Regions from separate parts of the Caballeronia sp. S22 genome, predicted to be linked through region 2. Evidence: predicted binding sites of a transcription regulator. Region 2 holds the regulator's gene; each other region holds the start of a gene.

Region 1 (7,275 bases), on a different replicon from region 2:
GCCTCAAACGGGGGAAGCTTACGGGCCATCTTGCCGTGCCATCGCCGAGCTTACCTTCCGCGCCACCGGTAGCGCTATCTGTTGCGCGCGCGCGGGCGAGCATTCACACGACCTCGTCGATTGCATTCGTTCCCCTCGCGTGCCGTTCGAATTGCGATGGGTGGAGCACGACTTGACTGCACGCCGTCTCAGTTGTCGCAAGGTTTCCCCCCGGTTGGTATTTGCAATGGACGAGATCCTCCTGAACACCGGGACAGACACCGTCTCCTTACAGAGTGTCGAACAAATTTTCTGACGCGAGGGCCGTCGACGGTTCAACGCGACCGATCGCCTCCGCCGATCGTCGCCGCCGAATGTCATCGGCAGAGTTTCGCCACTCTCGAGCCGCCTTGACTTCCGGATCAGATGAATAGGCTGAGAGATAAGCCGACAAAACGGCCCCGTCGTTCAACCATTCATCTATGTAACCCTTAAAGCGAGCCTCTATGCCCTACTCCATCGATCCCGTCAGCATTCAGTTGAGCGAGACAAGCCACGGCGTCAACGCGACGGCCAGGATCCTGCTCGACGGACGCGCGGTCGGTACGATCCACGACCACGCCGAACGGATCGTGACCGACGTCGTGTTCGGAACGGAGGAAGACCGCGTCGCATTCGCGATCGAAGCGAGGCGCAGTCTTGTCACCGTTTTTGGGAAGGCTAACCACCACGACAGCGCGTTCATCTCCGAATACGCTCGCGCCTTGCTCCAACAAGCGGAACAATGGCTGCTGACGCAGTCACGAACCGGTCCCGAATCGGCCTCAGAATGACAAGTCGATATGCGGTGGGCGACTGGCCGTCGGTATGGGCCAGCGAGCCCCATTTGACTCACCGCCTCGTCCTTGATCTGCAGTCCAGGTGCCTCATCGCGGGTCAGGATCGGCGGGGTCCGGATCGGCGCAGGGGGCGGCGAACCCCAATGAGCGTCGCCGATCTCGCTTACGTGCAGCAGATTCTTGACGAGACCTTCGATGACATCTGGACATCGCCCCGCGAGTATCAGTTCGACGTCAAGCGCAACGTTCCCGCGTGGGCGCTCGAGGCATGGCCCTGGCCGCGCGCTGCAGACCTCGCGGACGACTTTGATGCCGACGAATCAGGCGACGACTGTCTGTCCGTCGATGAGCACGGTTGTCGTTTCAGTGTCAGCCCCGTACTCCTCTCGTACAACGGAGAGTTGGATTAGCTGATCAGCTAATCGACCGACCAATCGATCAATTCTGCGGGCGCACGGACGCGATCATTTGCTCCAGTCGCTGGGTCGCGGCGAGGACATGCGCGAACCGCACCTCCCTCAATTGGCGATCGTATTCGTTCACGATGGCGGTCAGCGAGTCGATGGTCGCCTCGCTGAATGTCCACTCGCCGGTTTTGTTTCCGACATCCAGGATCGCGAGCACCGCCTCTTCAACCTGACGAACGAACGACAGCTCAAGCAAGCCGTGCCCCGCCTCGGTGAGGAAACTTGTCAGCAGAACCGTGTGGGCAAGAACGGTGGTCTCGGGACCCGCGGCACGACCTCCGCGGACCGATTCGAGCGCAATGCGCGCCTGCAGACAAAACATTTCAGCTTCCTGCCGCGGCATGGGAAGCAAAAATCGTTTCGACTGAACACGCGTCGGGGTCTTGGAAGACCGCTTTTCTTGGAAACGGGCATCGCGTCAAGTGTTTGCAGGGGAAGCTGACCTTATTCGAGCGCCATCCGCGTATCGTCCGCGGCCGATCCGGAGATCGCAGCACGCCCCGCAGAGAAGCTCGATGTCTGACGACCTCGGTATGCATCGCGTTTTTTTTCTGCGGCCGAGATGAAAGCCAGCAGATCACGATTCAAGTCGGCATCCTTCGCCCCGGGGCGCCATGGCACGCAACTGTGTTTCCTGCGCGTCTCGCGCGCCAGCGCCAGCGCATCTCGTGCTGCTTTCGCGCTCTCAAGGCTCACGTCTTCACACAGCGCGACCAGGTCGCCATATTCGGCGAATGACGCGAGATCTTCACACCCCGCATGTATTCTGGCCGGAAAGTCGCGCAAGTCCGACACGACCCGGTGACTGAGTCTGCGCCACTGGATGTTTTCCGGGAACACAAAGGCAGGCAGCATCGCGCTTTTTGCTGCATCGCGGTGCTGAGTACGACTGAATTCGTCGCGCGCCCAGTCCGCCCGGTGCATCATGGCGCGACAGACACGTGCGTAACCCTCGAGCGAGACCGCAACGTCCAGGGCCGCGTCGCGTCGTTCCCATCGATGAACGACCCGATTCTTCAAGCCTTGCATCGATAGCACGACGATGGAACTGGTGGCACTCGATGTGCCGACGATCGCGAGCCAGTTCGGCCAGTTGATCTGCGTCAGAAAACCCGGTACCTGCTGCCACTGCACCTGCCACATAGCGTGTCCTCAGAGCTTTGGAGCCGAAAGTATAAGGAGTTCTGCCGGCTCTCCCGAGCGTCAGCAAAGTGTTTGCCTGAGTGATGTGTGGATTATGCGACGAGGATGTGGATTCACGGTCAGTCCGTATTGCTATTCATCGGCAGCCGTGCTGTTTCAGGCCACCGGATTTTAAGTAGCTAACCAAAAGCGGTAAATCTTCGCCGGTGAATTTTTTTCGCGCTATGCTGATTTCACTCGCACAAAGATGGAGGGGACGGACAGCATGATCTTCTATCACCACGGTGCAGCCATTCAGCCATCCGTCACGCGCATCGGTCGGACCTACGTCGCTCGCGCCTCCATCCTCGAAGAAGACGGCGATGCCACGTCCCTGGGCGATCTCGGTGCGTTCGCGAGCAAAGATTGTGCGTACCAATTCGCCATTCGATGCGCATTCGCCTTTGTCGATGGAGAATCGCTACCGCTTCCGCCCTTCAAAGTCGCAACGAAATAATGGCATGACAGAGGGATGAAACTAAAACGTCAACGGCGACAGGAAATCGCGTGAGTTTTGAAGGGCTCATTTCCGATTGACCGGTCCGCGTTTCATCCATGTCATCGCTCCCAGATCGAACGAGGGCTTCGGACGCACGCGTGTGAAACGACGTGCGTGGCGGCGCATGCCGCGCTTTTTTGCGGCGCGTCTCATTTAAGCAAAGCGAGCAAGAGGCCAGACGGCCGCCAGCCGGGCTACTCCGCAAGTCGATGCTCGTAGTACGGTCGATCCCGGTCGTCGAGAATGGCTTGAAGCGCATCGAGCTTGGACGCGTCGGGATTCAGCCACGCCTCGACGTTTTCCGGCTTGATCGGCACGATGCAACGGTCGAGGCCTGCCGCGGCGACTTCAGCCGGCGGTCGCCCGCGATCGCTGCAAATGACAGCAGGTCGGGCTGATCCTTGGACGTCCAGCGCGACCAAAAAGACGCAACCAGCATGTCACCGCCTGCGTCTGGCGTGAACTCGAGCACGACGTTCTCGTCCTTACCCCCTTCCGCGAGTGTCCGGCCTTCCATTCGGGCCCGGCTTACGTTCTCGTAAAAGCGGCTCAGATCATGAGGCCGTGCGAGTACCCAAAAAGCGGCTTTCAGAAGCCTTCGAGATTGTCGCGTCGCGTTGTAGGTTTTGGGGTACCTAACATCGTAGCTCGCCGGCTTGCTCGCGATGCGGCACTGGTACCGCATGGCTTCACGACATACTGGCCGTTCTCGACGACGAGCACGGGCGCGTAGTGGCCCAGAAAAATCCGCGAGTCGCGATCTTTCGGCGTCGTACGCCGCAGATCGTCGAGCCTACGGAGGGTTCGGGTCGATTTTGTCGGTCGCGATGCGTCGACTTTCGGTCGCGGCCTTCGTGACTTTCGTCTCCAGCGCGCGTTCAGCGTCCGCGAGGCGCTTGCGCTGCTTGAAGAGATCCTGTTCGAGCGTGGCCGCCTGCTCAGCGTTGAACCGATCGATGAATGCCTTGATTTGGCGTTCGTCATCCGTTTGAGGATCGAGAAACGCGTCTTCTACCGCCTTCGGAACTTTCGCCTTGCTGCCTTCGGCACGCTCCCAGAACAGGCACGCGAATTAGCGAATGTCCATCTGCGCGCCGAACATCTTCACGTATCGCCAGTCAGCCTGGGTTGCGCCGAACAGCACACCGTCGCCTCCTTTCGATCTCGATCAGTTTAGCTGGCGGTGCCCGTCACCGCACAGCGGCATGCTCATCATCTTCTGACCGCGGCGGCAAAGGACGCAACTTCGGCATCGGACGTATCAAAGCCAGTCGCGCCTGGTCAATCTTCTGATGAAAAATGGGGCGCGATTCGCTGCCTCAGCTTTTGCGCTAAGATACTGTATAAATATACAGTGGTTGAATCAACCTCCTTCTCATTTCACTATGGCCGCCCTGCCTCAACACGTCGAGTCGATTCACCCGGCCCTCTGGAAGGGCAGCCAACTGGCGCGTACGTATGGCAAGACGATCGAGACGGGTTATGCGGCTCTGTCGGCGGAGTTGCCCGGGGGTGGCTGGCCGATAGGCGCGTTGGTGGAACTTCTGGTCCAGCAGCCAGGAATCGGCGAGATGCGGCTACTGAAACCCGCATTGGTCGCCGTGAGCAAGCGGCCGGTCGTGCTACTGCAGGCGCCGCACGTGCCAAATAGCCTGGCGTTTTCGTATCTGGGCCTGCCGCTGGACAAGCTGATGATGTTGCGTGCGCCCAAGACGGCGGACGCGCTGTGGTGCGCCGAGCGCGTGCTGAACGCCCGAAGTTGCGGCGCGTTGCTCTTCTGGCAACAGCACGTTCGGTCCGAAGCGTTGCGGCGATTGCATCTGGCGGCGCAAGCGACGGAGACCCTGCTGATTCTCGTCCGACCGCTCGCCGCCGCTCAGGACGCGTCGCCAGCAACGCTACGGCTGGGTGTCCGACCCGCTGACGGCGGCATCATCGTCGATGTCATCAAGCGACGAGGGCCAACCCGAACCGACCCACTCTCCATCCACCTTCAACCCTCGCCGATTCTGCTCAGTCCTCATGGCCGTGTTCGTCGCCATCTTCCTGCCCCGGCTTTCGCTGGAGGTGTTCCGTCCGAAGTGGTCGTCTCCGACTGAACACGGGTGTGTCGTGCTTGAGCGTGACAAGGTGATTGTGCTCGATCAGGCAGCGAGAGAGGCAGGGGTCATGGTGGGGGTGAAGCGCGGTGGAGTCACGACGCTCGCGGAGAACGCGTTAATGGTTGACCGCAATCCGGAACGCGAACTCGATGTGCAGCGCGAAGTCGCTTTCGCGCTGCTGCGCTTCTCGCCTCAGGTCGCCGTGCGCGAGGAAGACACCATCATCGTTGACGTGACAGCGAGCCTGCGACTCTTCGGCGGCATCGTGCACGTGTGCCGGCAGATGCGGGAAGCGGTCAATGCGATCGGCGTGACCGCTCGCATGAGCGTCGCGCCTACCGGTCAGGGTGCTTGGCTGCTCGCTAAACGTGGTCGCCGGCGCGTGCTCAAGATGACTTCGCTCGAACGCTTTCTCGGCGAGCTGCCCTTTATGGTCGTCCCGGAGATTCGCGCCTTCGGCGACTGGTTCAACGGCCTCGGTTGCCGAGTGCTTGACGATATTCGACGCCTGCCACGTGCAGGTCTCAGGAAGAGGTGCGGCGTGGACTTACTGGATTCGCTTGACCGCGCCTACGGCCTGTCTCCCGAACTTTACGCGTGGCTGGAACTGCCGCCGTCTTTCAGCGCGCGCACCGAGTTGCCCGACCGCGTCGAACACGAAGAAGCGATCTTGTTTTCCGCTCGACGTCTGATCGTGCAATTGTGCGGCTGGTTGAGCGCGCAGCAGCTCGCCCTTACGCAAGCAACGATCACGCTCGAACACGAGCGCGGCCGCCAGGCAATCGAGCCGACCGTTATCGACATCGCGCTCGCGGAGCCCACATGGCACGAGGAACACCTCGTACGACTGCTCAAGGAACGGCTCGGGCGCATCGAGCTCGACGCGGCCGTCATCGCCGTGCGCCTGACGGCATCGAAAGTACAGCCCGCGGAGCCGCCTAGCGACTCGCTTTTCCCGGATCCGGGCGGTTCCGCGCAGGACCACAACCGGCTGCTTGAGCTGCTGGTGGCGCGCCTGGGCGCCGAGAACGTCTTGCGAGCCGCACCAACGTCGGATCACCGGCCCGAGCACGCCAATCAGTGGGTGCCGGTTCAAGCCATCGCCAAAGCCTGCCCCGCGCCTGCCGAACTTCCGCGTCCGACCTGGCTGCTCGAAACACCGGTGCGGCTGATGTTCAAGAACCACCGTCCCTTTTACGGTTCACCCCTTAAGCTCGTCTCAACGGGGGAGCGTATCGAAGCGGGCTGGCACGACGGTGAGTTGGTCACGCGCGACTATTACGTCGCGCAAGCCGCCGACAAGACCTGCTACTGGATATACCGCGAGCGACCAAGCGTCAAGACTGAGGAAGTCCGCTGGTATCTCCACGGGCTGTTCGGCTAGGTGATGGTGTCGCCGTGGATCTATTTTCGTCGGCCCTGCCCGACTACGCCGAGCTTTTCGCGTTCACCAACTTCTCGTTCCTGCACGGCGCGTCGCACGGCGAAGAGCTTGTGCTGCGCGCGTCGCAACTTGGCTACTCGGGACTGGCGATCACCGATGAGTGCTCGCTTGCGGGCGTCGTGCGTGCCCATGTCCAAGCGAAGGAAGAAAAGCTGCCGCTCGTCATCGGCTCCTACTTCCGCCTGGTGCATGCGGACAAGAGCCCGGCGTTCGGTCTCATTTTGCTCGCGCAAAACCGCAAGGGCTATGGCAACCTATCCGAGCTGATCACGCTCGGCCGCATGCGTGCAACGAAGGGCACGTATCTGCTGACGCCGCACGATCTCTCGAAACCCGAGAAAGAGTACGCCCATCTGCGCGGGATGCCGGATTGCCTGGCCATCCTCGTGCCCAACTTTCCGGCAAAAGAAGACGCGCTTTCGGCACAAGTCGAGTGGCTCAACGAGACGTTCCCCGCACGTGCGTGGGTGGGTCTGATCCTGCACCAGCGCGCGATGGATGACATTCATCGTGGCAGCGTCGAATACATCGCCGAACAGCACCGCACGCCCGTTGTCGCGCTCGGCAATGTCGTGATGCACGTGCGCTCGCGCAAACCGCTTCAAGACACGATGACTGCGATTCGCATCGGCAAGCCTGTGGCCGAGTGCGGATACGATCTCGCCCCCAATGCCGAGCAACACCTCCGGTCGCGCCTGCGCCTCGCCAATCTTTATCCCGCACACGCGCTCGCTCAGACGCTCAACATCCTGGAGCGTTGCAC
Region 2 (7,275 bases):
GTTGATGAGGAGCAGCATCAGGAACGACACGCACAGCATCACGACGGCGAGCGCGGTCGCGCCGGCATAGTCGTACTGTTCGAGCTTCGTGATGATGAGCAGCGACGTGATCTCGGATTTCATCGGCACATTGCCCGCGATGAAAATCACTGAGCCGTACTCGCCGAGCGCACGCGCGAACGCGAGCGCGAAACCGGTCAGGAGCGCGGGAAACACCGAAGGCAGCACGACGCGGCGAAACGTCAGCCAGCGCGTCGCGCCGAGGCACGCGGCGGCCTCTTCCTGCTCGCGCTCGAACTCCTCCAGCACCGGCTGCACCGTGCGCACGACGAACGGCAAGCCGATGAACGTCAGCGCGACGAGCACGCCGAGCGGCGTGAACGCGACCTTGATGCCGAGCGGCGCGAGATATTGCCCGATCCAGCCGTTGCCCGCATAGACCGCGGCGAGCGAGATGCCCGCGACGGAGGTCGGCAGCGCGAACGGCAAATCGACGATCGCATCGACGATGCGCTTGAACGGAAACGTGTAGCGCACGAGCACCCACGCGACGAGAAAGCCGAACACCGCGTTGATGAGCGCGCCGCCGAGCGCGGCACTGAACGTGAGCCGATAGGACGCGAGCACGCGCGGCGACGTAACCGCGCGCACGAACTGCGCCCAGTCGAGCGTCGCGGTCTTCGCGAAGGTGGCGGCAAGCGGAATCAGCACCACGAGGCTTAAGTACGCCACCGTGATGCCGAGCGTCAGGCCGAACCCGGGAAGCGCGCTCGGCTTCTTGAATGTGAGGGTCGTCATCCTTGATTGATCCTTTTCTTGCGCCGGGGTTGGGCGCGTCGCTGCTTCGGGGCGCCCGGCGTCATTGACGCGCCGCGTCGCCCGCTCTTTCGCTTACTGCGGCTGATAGATCGAATCGAACACGCCGCCGTCCGCGAAGTGCGTCTTCTGCGCCTTCGTCCAGCCGCCGAACGTGTCGTCGATGGTGTAGAGCTTCAGCTTCGGGAACTGCTTCGTGAGTTCAGCGGGCACCTTGTCCGAACGCGGCCGATAAAAATTGCGCGCGGCGATCTGCTGTCCTTCGTCGCTGTACAGATACTTGAGATAGGCATCGGCGAGCTTGCGCGTACCGTGCTTGTCGACGACCTTGTCGACCACCGCGACCGGCGGCTCCGCGAGAATGCTCACCGACGGCACCACGATCTCGAACTTGTCCGTGCCGAATTCCTTCACCGAGAGGAACGCCTCGTTCTCCCATGCGATCAGCACGTCGCCCTGGCCGCGCTGCACGAAACTCGTGGTCGCACCGCGCGCGCCGGAATCGAGCACGCCCGCATTCTTGTAGAGCTTCGTCACGAAGTCCTTGGCGGTCTGGTCGTTGCCGCCCGGCTTGTGCTGCGCATACGCCCACGCCGCGAGATAGTTCCAGCGCGCGCCACCCGAGGTCTTCGGATTCGGCGTGACGATCGACACGCCCGGCTTGGCCAGATCGTCCCAGTCCTTGATGTGCTTCGGATTGCCCTTGCGCACGAGGAACACGATCGTCGATGTGTACGGCGACGCGTTGTCCGGCAGACGCTTCTGCCAGTCCGCGTTGACGAGTCCCTTGGACGCGAGCGCATCGATGTCGTAGGCGAGCGCGAGCGTCACGACATCGGCCTGCAATCCATCGAGCACCGCGCGCGCCTGTCCGCCCGAGCCGCCGTGCGACTGCTTGAAAGTGACCGTTTCGCCCGTGTCGGCCTTCCACTTCTTCGCGAACGCCTGATTGAAGTCCTGATACAGCTCGCGGGTCGGGTCGTAGGAGACGTTCAGAAACGACGTCTGCGCGAACGCCGACGCAGCCAGCCCGACGCCCGCCGCCGTCAGCGCCGCCGCCGCGAGCACGCGCCGCGCGCCTTTGCCCAATCCCAATCTGATGCTTCGCATTCCCCGTTCTCCGTCTTATCGAATTGACGGAATCAGTCTATCGAGGCGTCTATATGATTAGAAATAATCGTTATTCACTTTTTTATACGTAAAACTGCTAAGAAGCATATTCCTGGGTGGAAGAAGCGACGGCGGCGGTGAAACGCGTCCTCGGCTGCCGCGGGCGGGCGAACTTAAAGTAAAGCTTGAAAAGCGCGAAATACTGTATAAAAATACAGTCAACTGTCCATCCATACAGTGCACCAGGGGCCAGAGCCTGTGACCAAGACATCAAAACTTACCGCGCGGCAGCAGCAGGTCTTCGAACTGATTCAGCGCGCGATCGACCGCACGGGCTTTCCGCCGACGCGCGCCGAGATCGCGGCGGAACTCGGCTTCAGCTCGGCGAATTCGGCCGAGGAGCACTTGCGGGCGCTGGCGCGCAAGGGCGTGATCGAACTCGCGGCGGGCTCGTCGCGCGGCATCCGGCTGCTCGGCGACGCCTCGCGGATCGATCGCTCCGAAGAAATGCCGCATCAGTTCACGCTGCCGCATCAGAGCATCATGCAATTGTCGCTGCCGCTCGTCGGGCGCGTCGCGGCAGGTAGCCCGATCCTCGCGCAGGAACACATCTCGCAGCATTACGCATGCGATCCCGCGCTCTTCTCCAGCAAGCCGGACTATCTGCTGAAAGTGCGGGGCCTGTCGATGCGCGACGCCGGCATTCTCGACGGCGATCTGCTTGCCGTGCAGAAGCGCACCGAGGCGAAGGACGGACAGATCGTCGTCGCGCGTCTGGGCGACGACGTCACGGTCAAACGCTGGAAACGTCGTCCGGACGGCGTCGAACTGATCGCCGAGAATCCGGACTACGAGAACATTTTCGTGCGCTCCGGCAGCGGCGATTTCGCGCTGGAAGGCATCGCGGTTGGCCTGATTCGTTCTGGCGAGTTCTGAAGTCTCCGTCCGGCAAGGGCGGGGAGCGAAAAGCGCGGGCAAATCGTTCGCTCACGTTCAGAAAGAGATAAGAATGGGACAAGAAATGTCCCATTGACATCGCAAGATAGCCTCACCAACCGCTTTAACGCTCAGTCGAGGCGGCTCAAACACAACAAGCATGACGGCCGCCGTGCGCGGTGCGCCGCGGTGCGTCCTATCGTCTGGAGAGTCATCATGGAACGTTTTGCCCGTCTGCTGCCCTTCCGTCAGTTTGGCCGCCTGCGCCATCTGCGCACGCTGATCGCATGCGGCACGCCGCACGCCGAAATCGCCCCCGACCTCTTCGACGACATGCCCGCGCTGCCCTCCCGGCAGCCGGCTTTCGCGCGCGTGTCGCTGAGCAGCACGGTGCACGCGGAGCCGGAACAGCGCGCGCCGGTGCGCGTCTATCGCGGGCAATCGCGCGTGATTCTGGTGGGCAAGATCGACGAAGTGTCGCGCATGATCGACCGTTGCATCGCGGAGGAAGACGCGGGGCTCGCCGGCGGCATCCTCGCCTGAATCGGAGTGGAACGTGAATTCACGGGATTTATCGCGCGCCGGCGTGGTCAATCCCGAATTCACGTTTCGCAAAGAGGCTTCGTCGTCGCATGTCCCGCACTACCCGTTCTGTCGCTACCGCGTTCGTCGTCCTGATTCTCGTCGCGGCGCTCGCTTTTATTTACGCGTCACCTTATATCGCGCTGAATCGCGTGAAGCGCGCAGCCGATGCCCGCGACGCGCAGACCGTCAACCAGTACGTCGATTTTCCCGCGTTGCGCGCGAGCCTCAAGGAACAGGTCGGCGCGCTGCTCACGCGCCGCGTCGATATTCAAAAGAGCGGCAATCCGCTCGCAATCATCGGGGCGATGATAGGTGCGGCGCTCGTCGGTCCTCTCGTCGATTCATATGCGACACCGGACGGCGTCGCGGCGATTCTGAACGGCATTCCGCCGCGCGGCGATCCGGGCGAGCAACCGCCGCAAGCCGGAAACGGTTCATCGGCAACGCCGTCGAACGCGCCGGCCTCGGGCGTCACGGCCGCGCAGCAGGCGCCCAAGGAACCGCCGCAGACCACCGCCGGTTATCGAAGCCTGAACACGTTCGTCGTCACCTATCAGCACGGCGCCGGAGATGCGCGTTACTCGGCGATCTTTCACCGCTACGGCCTCGTGTCATGGAAGCTCGTCGCGGTCGATCTCAATGGCTGAGGCTGACGATCAGGCGCCGGCTTCGGCCTTGACGGGCTTGGCCGCGTAAGCCGCTTCGTCTTCCGCTTCCGCCGATTCACCCGCCTGACAGACGGCCACGAGAATGCTGCACTTCACGCGGTCGAGCAAGGGCGTGTTGCCCGCGCCCATCCACCAGCGCGCGAGACCATTGCGGCAACGATGCCCGACCACGACGAGATCGACCTGAAGGCTTTCGGCGAGCGCGGCGATCTCGTCGATCGGATGCCCGAACGCGAAATGTCCCTGCGCCTGAAGACCGCGTTCGCGCAGCCATTCGACGCCTTCCTGCAGAATGTCGCGCGCGGCTTCTTCGAAGCGTCCGCAGGCCATATCGGTTAGCAGTCCGGCGCTCTGCGCGATGCTCGAGCGCATATCCACCACCGCGAGGACGTGCGTCTCGGCATTCAGATCCAGCGCGAGATTCGCGCCTTGGCGCAATGCCTTGCGACCTTCTCTGGAGCCGTCATAGCAGAGCAGGATTTTTCGGTAGCTTTCCATCATGACCTCCCTGGCCAACTTGCCCTTCGCGCCCGCCCGACGCGACCCGAAGCGCGATTTACCCGCGGCGTTGCTTCATCATCGTGCGTCGCCCCTTGGGTGACAACGCTGGAAAACGCTTACCGACGCGAACATGCTAGCTCGCACCGTGCCAGAACTCCGAACACGCCGACGGACAAGCCTCTGGCACTTTCGGCCGGAACCGGTTCGGCGCCCGTCGCACAGGTTTGACACGCGCTCGCCGCACGCGGTTGCACGCCAGGCATCGCCTTGGTGCAATGGATTACACTAGCCCGCTGGATTTCCCCTACGCGATTTTCCTGCGGCACGAATGCATGACTGATCAAACATCACGCGAGTCCGATGAAAACGGCGCGCCCGCCATCGAGTTCAGCGAAGTAAGGAAGCACTACGGTGAGCGCACCGTGGTCGATGGTCTGTCGTTCGATGTGCGGCCCGGCGAATGCTTCGGACTGCTCGGCCCGAACGGCGCGGGCAAGACGACGACGCTCAAGATGCTGCTCGGCATCACCTCGCCCGATAGCGGTGCGATCCGTCTAGTCGGCGAGCCGGTGCCCGCGCGCGCCCGTTTCGCGCGCGAACGCGTGGGCGTCGTGCCGCAATTCGACAATCTCGATCCCGATTTCACGGTGCGCGAAAACCTGACTGTGTTCGGCCGCTACTTCGGTCTCACCGGCGCGCGCATGGATGCGCTCGTGCCATCGCTGCTGGAGTTCGCGCGCCTGGAGAGCAAGGCCGATGCGCGCGTCGGCGAACTGTCGGGCGGCATGAAGCGGCGTCTCACGCTCGCGCGCGCGCTCGTCAACGATCCCGATGTCCTCGTGATGGACGAACCCACCACCGGACTCGATCCGCAAGCGCGGCATATGATCTGGGAGCGCCTGCGCTCGCTCCTCGCGCGCGGCAAGACCATCCTTCTGACGACGCATTTCATGGAAGAAGCCGAACGACTTTGCGATCGCCTCTGTGTGATCGAGGAAGGCCGCAAGATTGCCGAGGGACGGCCGCGCGATCTCATCGAATCGGTGATCGGCTCGGATGTGATCGAGATCTACGGGCCCGATCCGCAGGCGCTCGCGGCGGAGCTCGAACCGTTCGTCGAGCGCATGGAAGTGAGCGGCGAAACGCTCTTTTGCTATGTCGACGATCCGCAGCCCGTGCATGCGCGCGTGAAAGGCCGCGCGGACGTGCGCTATCTGCATCGTCCGGCGAATCTCGAAGATGTTTTCCTGCGTCTCACGGGACGTGAGATGGTGGACTGAATCAATGGATACGCTCGAACCATCCCGCATCGGACGAAAACGCGAGTCCAAGCACGCGGAAAATTTCACGCCGCTATCCAGCGCGCTGCCCGCCAACGCAACGCACTGGATGTCGGTCTGGCGGCGCAACTATCTCGTCTGGAAGAAGCTCGCGATCGCCTCGATGATCGGCAATCTCGCCGACCCGATGATCTATCTTTTCGGCCTGGGGCTGGGTCTCGGGCTGATGGTCGGGCATGTCGACGGCGTGTCGTATATCGCGTTTCTCGCGGCGGGAACGGCGGCATCGAGCGTGATGATGTCCGCGAGCTTCGAGGCGATGTACTCGGGCTTCTCGCGCATGCACGTGCAGCGCACGTGGGAAGCGATCATGCATACGCCGCTCACGCTCGGCGACATCGTGCTTGGCGAGATCGTATGGTCCGCGAGCAAGTCGGTGCTGTCGGGCGTGGCGATCATGATCGTCGCGGGCGCGCTAGGCTATGCGAGCTTTCCGTCGATGCTGATCGCGCTGCCCGTGATCGTGCTTACGGGACTCGCGTTCGCCAGCACGGCGATGGTCATCACCGCGCTCGCGCCGAGCTACGACTTCTTCATGTTCTATCAGACGCTCGCGCTCACGCCGATGCTGCTGCTCTCCGGCGTGTTCTTTCCGATCGCGCAACTGCCCGCGATCGCCCGGCACGTCACGCAGGTTCTGCCGCTCTTCCATGCGGTCGAGCTGATCCGCCCGGCGATGCTCGGCCGTCCGTTCGATGGCGCAGCGTTGCACGTGCTCGTGCTGACCGCCTATGCGGTCGTGCCGTTTTTCCTGTGCGCGTGGCTCTTCCGGCGACGCATGATGAAATGAAAAACGGCGATGGACCGTTGAAGTCCATCGCCGTGTTCGTATCATCGAAGAAAAAAAGCTACTTCACGGGAAACTCGTGATGCCCGCCGAAGCCGAAGCGCATCGCGGAAAGCATGCGCTCGGGGAACGACTCGGCATCGCGCGAGCGGAAGCGCGTGTAAAGCGCCGCCGACAACACCTGCGCAGGCACCGCTTCCTCGATCGCCGCCTCGATGGTCCAGCGCCCTTCGCCGCTGTCCGCGACTTCCGTCGAGAAACGTTCGAGCGTTCCGTCGCTGGCGAGCGCGCCCGCGGTGAGATCGAGCAGCCACGACGAGACGACGCTTCCCCGCCGCCATACTTCGGCGATATCCGCGAGATCGAGCGTGTAGCGTTCGCCTTCCGCGAGATCCTTCGACTCCTTGTGCCTGAGAATGTGGAAGCCCTCGGCATACGCCTGCATCAGGCCATACTCGATGCCGTTGTGCACCATCTTCACGAAGTGCCCCGAGCCGACCGGCCCGCAGTGCATATAGCCGTTCTCGACGCG
Region 3 (7,275 bases), on a different replicon from region 2:
CACGCAGATGAAAAGCGCGGGTTCGGGAAGCGTAAGCGCGGCGATCACGCCAATGGCCGCGCTATCGATACTGCCGCAGGCGTATCGCGCGTTCCGGCGGCAGATGCCGAACGCGCGCGTGAGTTTCATCGAAGGCTTTCCGGGTGTCGCCATGCCGCGTTTGCGCGACGGCACGCTCGACTTCGTCGTCGCGGTCGTCGTGCCCGAGCATCTCGCGCCGGAGTTCGATCACATCGAACTGTATGAGAGCCGCTCGGCTATCGTCGGGCGCGCGGATCATCCGTTGCGGCACTGCACGTCGCTGGCGGAGCTATCGGATGCGGAGTGGCTGCTGAACCCGTCGCCGGAAAGCTCGACGCAGGCGCTGCTTCACTCGTATGCCGAGCGCGGTCTGACGGTGCCGAACCGCGTGATCGAGTGCCCGAGCTTCATCATCGCGCATGGCTTGTTGCGCGGATCGGATGTGTTGGCCGCGCTGCCTGCCGCCTTGCTCGAACATTCGTGGGTTAGCGAAGGGCTCGCCATTTTTCCGATCGCCGATCCGTTGCCCGCGGTGTCGGTGAGAGTCGTGACGCGGCGAGATAGTCCGTTGACGCCCGCAGCGACGGTGTTGCTGGAATGCCTGCAACACGCGGCGCGTTCGAAATGACATGCGCCGAACAACTCTTATCGATTTAGTTCGGATTCCCTAGAATTTCAATCTGAGCATGAAGCCGAGCGTGAATGGAAGATCGCTCGAAGGAATCGGCGGAATCAGGATGATGTTCGCACCCACGCGCTTGTATTCGAGCATGATGAGCGGCGCGGCCACGGGTCCGACCGTATGGTTGTGCCCGATGCCATAACTGCCGTAGTCGTAGCCGGAGATGAGGCCGGCCATGACGGCGAGCCTGATGTAGTGCCAGTGAAGAAAGTCCGGGCCCCAAACGCCGCCGCCATAGAACGACGGCTTCGACAGCGAGTTGCGAAAGTAGCCGCCCGTCACCGCCCATTGCGGCGCGACCCAGCATTCCGCGCCGATGCCTGGATTGAACTGCTCGAAATCCTTGTCCGGGTGAAAGTGATGCGATGCGACCATCGCATCGAGCCAGAAACCGTCGCCACACCAGCTCGCGTGCGCGGCGGGCGCCCAGGCCGACGCGGCGATGGCGGCAACGGTCAACAGGTTCGCGCGGAAGGTTCGAAAACGGGACAGCCATGTGCGCATGGGTTCTCCGCCATCGCGCGTCTACGATGGCGCCTTTTTTTGAGATGGAGGTCGAGGCGAACTCTACCTGATCGCGCGATTTTCGTGTGTGCTGACGAAAAGCGCGTGACGGCTTGCGCAAGTTTTTGCAATCTCGGCGAAACTTGTCGAAGTTTTTCTTGTACTCGAGGCAAAGCCCGATGAACGTCTATAAGCGTCTCGTTCCTTTTCTGGCGACGGTTGCATTGACGGCGTGCACGCCGCTGCAGGTCGTCACGCATCATGTGTCGTCGAGCGAATCGAGCGTGCCGCCGGGGCGTTATCAACTCGATCCGCATCACTGGAACGTGAGCTTCGACGTCGATCATTTTCGCTACTCGCGTTTCGTCATCCGATTCGACAAGACGACTGCGCAACTGGACTGGAATGCGGACGGAATGTCCGGAAGCTCGGTGCGAGCGACCATCGATGCGTCGAGCGTCAATACCAATGTGCCGCTGCTCGATCGCATGGTGAAAGGGCCCGACATGTTCGATGTCGAGCGTTATCCGAGCATCGTGTTCGTCAGCACGGCTTTTCAGCGCACGGGCGACGACAAAGGCGTATTGACCGGCGATCTGACGATACGCGGCACGACGAAGCCGGTGACGCTGAACGTGACCTTCAACGGCCACGCGGTCAATCCGCTAACGAAGCAGGAAACCCTGGGCTTTTCCGCCGACGGACATTTCAGCCGCGCGCAGTTCGGATTGACGACGTGGTATCCGGCCGTCGGCGACGATGTGCACGTCGCCATTCAGGCCGAGTTTTCGAAAGCGCCGGCTGATTCCGCTCAATGACGTGCGGCGTTCAGGCCGCGGTCCAGTCGAGTACGACCTTGCCGCTGTTTCCGGACAGCATCGTGTCGAACGCCTGCTGATAGTCGTCGACGGGAAACGTGTGCGTGAGGATTGGCGATAGGTCGAGGCCGCTTTGCAGCATCGCGACCATCTTGTACCAGGTCTCGAACATCTCCCGTCCGTAGATCCCCTTGATTTCGAGACCCTTGAAGATCACCTGATTCCAGTCGATCGCGGTCTGCGCGGGCGGAATGCCGAGCAGCGCGACCTTGCCGCCGTGATTCATCGATTCGAGCATCGCCGTGAACGCGCTCGGCACGCCGGACATTTCCAAACCTACGTCGAAGCCCTCGGTCATTCCGAGTTCGCTCATCACGTCGCGCAGGTCTTCGTTCGCCACGTTGACTGCGCGCGTCGCGCCCATCTTGCGGGCGAGCTCGAGGCGATAGTCGTTGACGTCGGTGATGACGACGTTGCGTGCGCCGACATGCCGCGCGATCGCGGCGGCCATCACGCCGATCGGCCCTGCGCCGGTGATCAGCACATCCTCGCCGACGAGATTGAACGAAAGGGCTGTGTGCGTTGCGTTGCCGAACGGATCGAAGATAGCGGCGAGGTCGTCGGAGATATCGGGCGGAATCTTGAACGCGTTGAACGCCGGAATCACGAGAAATTCCGCAAAGGCGCCTTCACGGTCCACGCCGACGCCGACCGTGTTGCGGCACAGATGACGACGGCCCGCGCGACAGTTGCGACAGAAGCCGCACGTAATATGGCCTTCACCGGACACGCGATCGCCGATTGCGAACCCGCGCACTTCCTGACCCATCTCGACGATCTCGCCGACGTATTCGTGCCCGACATGCATCGGCACAGGAATCGTCTTCTGCGCCCAGTCGTCCCATTTCCAGATGTGGATGTCGGTGCCGCAAATCGCTGTCTTGCGGATACGGATGAGAACGTCGTTGTGGCCGACTTCAGGCCGCTTCACGCGCGTCAAGGTAAGGCCAGGTGCACGTTCGAGTTTGGCGAGGGCTTTCATTGCGTTGATCCTGACGTTTGGTCTTCGTGGTGCTGCTTCGACGGTCGCGGGCTCGTGGTCCGGTCCCTGGGTTTATGCGCATAAAGTCGGCGGTGCTGCTCAGCGGATCACGCCAAGCGACCGGCCGACGCGCGCAAATGCATCGACTGCGCGATCGATCTGTTCCGGCGTATGGGCCGCGCTCATCTGTGTGCGGATACGTGCGCGTCCCTTGGGCACGACAGGGTAGGAGAAGCCGATCACATAGACGCCTTCTTCGAGCAATGCATCCGCCATCTTCGAGGCGAGTTGCGCGTCGCGGAGCATGACCGGAATGATCGGATGTTCGCCGGGGACGAGATCGAAGCCTAGCGAGGACATCGCGCTGCGGAAGTGCGCGCCGTTTTCGCGGACACGCCGGCGCAGGGTCGCGCCTTCGTCGCTGTCGAGCAGTTCGAGCACCTTCAACGATGCCGCCGCGATACTCGGCGCCAAAGTGTTCGAGAACAGATACGGACGACTGCGCTGACGCAGCAAATCGATCACTTCCTTATGCGCGGCGACATAACCGCCCGATGCGCCGCCGAGCGCCTTGCCGAGCGTCCCGGTGATGATGTCCACGCGATCCAGTACGCCGCAATGCTCCGGCGTTCCGCGTCCGTTTTCCCCGATGAAGCCCACGGCGTGCGAATCGTCGACCATCACGAGCGCGCCGTAACGGTCGGCGAGATCGCAGATGCCGGCAAGATTCGCGATGATGCCGTCCATCGAGAAGACGCCATCAGTCGCGATCAGTTTGAAGCGCGCGCCGGCGGCGTCGGCTTCTTGAAGGCGCGCTTCGAGATCGGCGAGATCGTTGTTCTTGTAGCGCAGACGCCGCGCCTTCGAGAGCCGCACGCCGTCGATGATGCTGGCGTGATTCAGCTCGTCGCTGATGATCGCGTCTTCCTCGGTCAACAGCGTCTCGAAAAGGCCGCAGTTCGCGTCGAAGCAGCTCGAATAGAGAATTGAGTCGTCGGTGCCGAGAAATTTCGCGATCGACTGCTCGAGTTCCTTGTGTACGGTCTGCGTGCCGCAAATAAACCGAACGGACGCCATGCCGAAGCCGTCGGCATCGAGACCGGCCTTCGCGGCTTCGACGAGACGGCGATCGTCCGCAAGACCGAGATAATTGTTCGCGCAGAAGTTCAGCACACCGCTTCCGTTCGCGAGCCGGATAGCCGATGACTGCGGGCTCGCGATGACGCGCTCCGTTTTGTAGAAGCCCGCAGCGCGGATTTCGTCGAGTGTCGAACGCAGATGGGAGAGATACCGGTCTTTCATCGCAATCCTTGTTTTAGGCTGATCGTAGTGTTCGGCCGCGCGGCGCCCGCAAGCGGCCCATAGCCCTGTTATAGTGCATTCATCGCATCGGACATGTTCGATATTTCGAACGCATTTCCGATATGCCGAACACTTTAAGGGATTGATCGATTCATGGCAAGCACGGGTTCAGAAGGCAAAGCGGGCGATCTCGCGGGAGCGGGCGCAACGCCGCCGCGCGTCGGCGAGATCATTCAACGCCTGCGCAGTGAACGAAAACTGACGCTGGACGATCTATCGCGGGCAGCAGGTGTGTCGAAGTCGATGCTTTCGGAAATCGAACGCGACAAGGCGAATCCGACGATCGCGGTCGCGTGGCGATTGACCAACGCGCTTGGCATCAGCCTGGATCAATTGTTCGCGCAACAACGGCCCGTTGAAGCGATCCGGGTCGCAGGTCCGCATGAAATACCGACGTTGACCGGCGATAACGGTGGCTATCAACTGCGTGTGTGGGGACCGATAGAACTCGCCGGCAAGTTCGAATGGTACGAACTCACGCTGCAATCGGGCGCTGCGCTCACATCGAATGCGCACGAACCGGGAACGCGCGAGCATCTCACGGTGCTGAACGGATCGATCGAAGTGGATGCATCGGGGGCGACGCGGCGACTCAAGGCGGGAGAAACGGCACGTTACGCAGCGGACGAATCGCACGCGATCCGCAATGTAGGACGCGCCGACGCCAAGGCGCTTCTGGTGGTGATTCACGGCTGACGTAGGGGCGCGAGCGCAACTTTATGCGCACAAAGTCTTGCCACCTCAAATGAAAAGCGGGACGCACGTCGAGTGCGTCCCGCTTTAAGCAGCGCCGCCGTCGCGGCGCTCAACGCCTGGCTTACGGCTTCTTCACTGCGTCCTTCAGATCTTCGCGCGCATCGCCCACGCCCTTCTGGACCTTGCCCGCAGCCTGTTGCAGATCGCCCTTGGCTTCCTGAGCCGTGTCGCCGGTCACTTTCCCGACGCCCTCGTTGATCTTGCCCTTCACCTGCTTGCCGACGCCTTCGACTTGATCCTTGTTCATGTCAGTTCTCCCGTGGTTTGCAGCGCTGTTGGCCGCGCAGTGCCGTCGAACGTACGCAGTAGTGCCTGCGCGTTCCGCTCAGGGGATTTCCTAAGCATGGTTCTACGATGCGCTTCGTTGGCCGGCACGCATAGCAGTGGATGTCTGAAACGCACGTAGGCGGAATCGCACATACACCCGGGTCGAGTAGCGCGACGCTAGTTTCATTGCAACAAGTACTGTATGTTTATACAGTACAATAAGACCAGTTGGCGAAGGGGGTGAATCATGGAGTCGAATGGCGAGAATCTCAGCAGGCGGCAGTTTGCCCGCGCTGTGCGTGATCTGGAGCAGATCACGCGTCAGATAGCGGGGCGTTACATCGACAAAGGCGTGCCGTTGACCTGGCGGCTGCTGCATGCGATCGAGGCCGAGGCTGTGGCGGACCTCGGATTTGCCGGACGGCACGAAGCCGCATTGCGCGAACTGTTCGCGCGTCCCGACGACTTCCATTTTCCCGAAACTGACGACGTAGTCGACGTCGCAGCGTCCGATGCCTTGCCCGCCGTTTTCGGCTTCGCCGTGGACGCCTACGAGCGAGCGGCCCGACAGCGACAACCGCAGGCCGTCATCGCCGCGCACTGACGCGCACACGCCCGGCACGCGGCGAGACGACGCGCTGACCGTCGTGGCCGGAATCGTCGGCGTCTCTCGCATGGTTCGCGTATCTCGCGACAACCGATGTCGATGCTTCCTTCATCTGCAGGAAAAGCGGTTTGTCGTGGTGATCGGTGAGCAATAAAACGAGGCAACGCGTGCCGACACTGCCCACGCCCACCACCTTGAACGCGACGTCCTGCAACGTGAATTGCGATAGCAGCCTCGCCCGTTCCGGCGTCAGCGTGGCCACATACTTCAGAATGAGCGCCCCGAAAATCTCCTGTGGGCTGCCTTTCAGCGTCATCCAGCCATCGTTCTTGTCGATCAGCGTGCTTTTGCCGCGAATGTGGAACACGGCAGGCGGCGCATCGCGGATGCGCCACGCGTCGCCGGTTCGCTCGGCGAGTTTCGGCAGCATCGACTCGTGCGTACGGCGCGAAGCCCGTTCGATGCCGCGCTTGATGCGCCGCCGCGCGTCTTCGCTCTGCACGGCGTCGTACATGCGATCGAACGTGATGCGCTCGTACCAGAGATCGAGCACGCTCATTTCGGCGTATTCGCGCAGATGCGTCTGATAGCTGCGCGCGGCGAGAAACGCGAACTCGTCGGCGGCGAGATCGCCGTGGCCGAGATGGCGGCCGGCGATCGTGAAGCTCGCGACGAGTCGTTTCAAATCCCACTCCCAGGGGCCGAGCGCGGTTTCGTCGAAGTCGTTGAGATCGAAGATGAGCGCGCGCTCGGGTGTCGCGAAGCCGCCGAAGTTGGACAAATGACAGTCGCCGCAAATCTGGATCGCGATGCCGCTGTCAGGCGTGGTGGCCAGATCATGCGCCTGGAGGATGGCGCTCCCGCGATAGAAAGTGAACGGCGAAACCAGCATCCGGCCGTAGCGCAAGGGAATCAGCGCATCGACACGACCTTTGCTGCTCATCCGCAATAGTTCGATGGGATCGCGATCGACATCGCCAATCGCATCGTGCGCGCCGCGCGGCGTGCGCTCACGCGCGGCGCGTCCCAACGCGCGGCGTTCCTGCCAGGATTGTCGGGCCATCGCTCACTCCTTTTTGCTCTTGTGCTTGCGGGTCGAAGGAAGCCGTATGGATGACAGTAGAGGACAAAACGCATCCGCGGCAAGACAGTGATTGACACTTCGGCGAACACCTCCGCTTGACGTTCGGCGCTCGAAGCCCGACCCTGTGCGCAG

What was found. Region 2 encodes LexA, which represses DNA repair genes until DNA is damaged. Its sites were predicted from a motif close to ACTGTATNNNNATACAGT; they were not measured.
Region 1: a site for LexA is predicted at 4,305-4,322, ahead of imuA (translesion DNA synthesis-associated protein ImuA). Genes of this name have one in related genera too.
Region 3: a site for LexA is predicted at 5,650-5,667, ahead of ACEN42_RS23360 (DUF2471 family protein). Genes of this name have one in related genera too.

Annotation. Positions count from the first base shown of each region.
Region 1 covers NZ_OZ180040.1:493,116-500,390, reverse strand. Annotated here, with positions in the region: gene ACEN42_RS40720 (hypothetical protein) at 486-812, shown strand; gene ACEN42_RS40715 (hypothetical protein) at 962-1,228, shown strand; gene ACEN42_RS40710 (Fis family transcriptional regulator) at 1,257-1,628, opposite strand; gene ACEN42_RS40705 (hypothetical protein) at 1,730-2,428, opposite strand; gene ACEN42_RS40700 (hypothetical protein) at 2,694-2,924, shown strand; partial or broken gene ACEN42_RS40695 (SOS response-associated peptidase family protein) at 3,161-4,112, opposite strand; gene imuA (translesion DNA synthesis-associated protein ImuA) at 4,352-5,065, shown strand; gene ACEN42_RS40685 (DNA polymerase Y family protein) at 4,989-6,452, shown strand; gene ACEN42_RS40680 (error-prone DNA polymerase) at 6,467-7,275, shown strand, end outside.
Region 2 covers NZ_OZ180035.1:1,839,217-1,846,491, forward strand. Annotated here, with positions in the region: gene cysT (sulfate ABC transporter permease subunit CysT) at 1-798, opposite strand, end outside; gene ACEN42_RS08590 (sulfate ABC transporter substrate-binding protein) at 892-1,926, opposite strand; gene lexA (transcriptional repressor LexA) at 2,185-2,862, shown strand; gene ACEN42_RS08600 (hypothetical protein) at 3,079-3,405, shown strand; gene ACEN42_RS08605 (DUF2939 domain-containing protein) at 3,495-4,094, shown strand; gene ACEN42_RS08610 (universal stress protein) at 4,104-4,613, opposite strand; gene nodI (nodulation factor ABC transporter ATP-binding protein NodI) at 4,949-5,896, shown strand; gene ACEN42_RS08620 (ABC transporter permease) at 5,901-6,746, shown strand; gene gnd (phosphogluconate dehydrogenase (NAD(+)-dependent, decarboxylating)) at 6,805-7,275, opposite strand, start outside.
Region 3 covers NZ_OZ180036.1:1,734,134-1,741,408, forward strand. Annotated here, with positions in the region: gene ACEN42_RS23325 (LysR substrate-binding domain-containing protein) at 1-649, shown strand, start outside; gene ACEN42_RS23330 (hypothetical protein) at 689-1,207, opposite strand; gene ACEN42_RS23335 (YceI family protein) at 1,387-2,025, shown strand; gene tdh (L-threonine 3-dehydrogenase) at 2,036-3,067, opposite strand; gene ACEN42_RS23345 (glycine C-acetyltransferase) at 3,167-4,369, opposite strand; gene ACEN42_RS23350 (helix-turn-helix domain-containing protein) at 4,523-5,125, shown strand; gene ACEN42_RS23355 (CsbD family protein) at 5,247-5,432, opposite strand; gene ACEN42_RS23360 (DUF2471 family protein) at 5,700-6,056, shown strand; partial or broken gene ACEN42_RS23365 (DUF2252 domain-containing protein) at 6,082-7,122, opposite strand.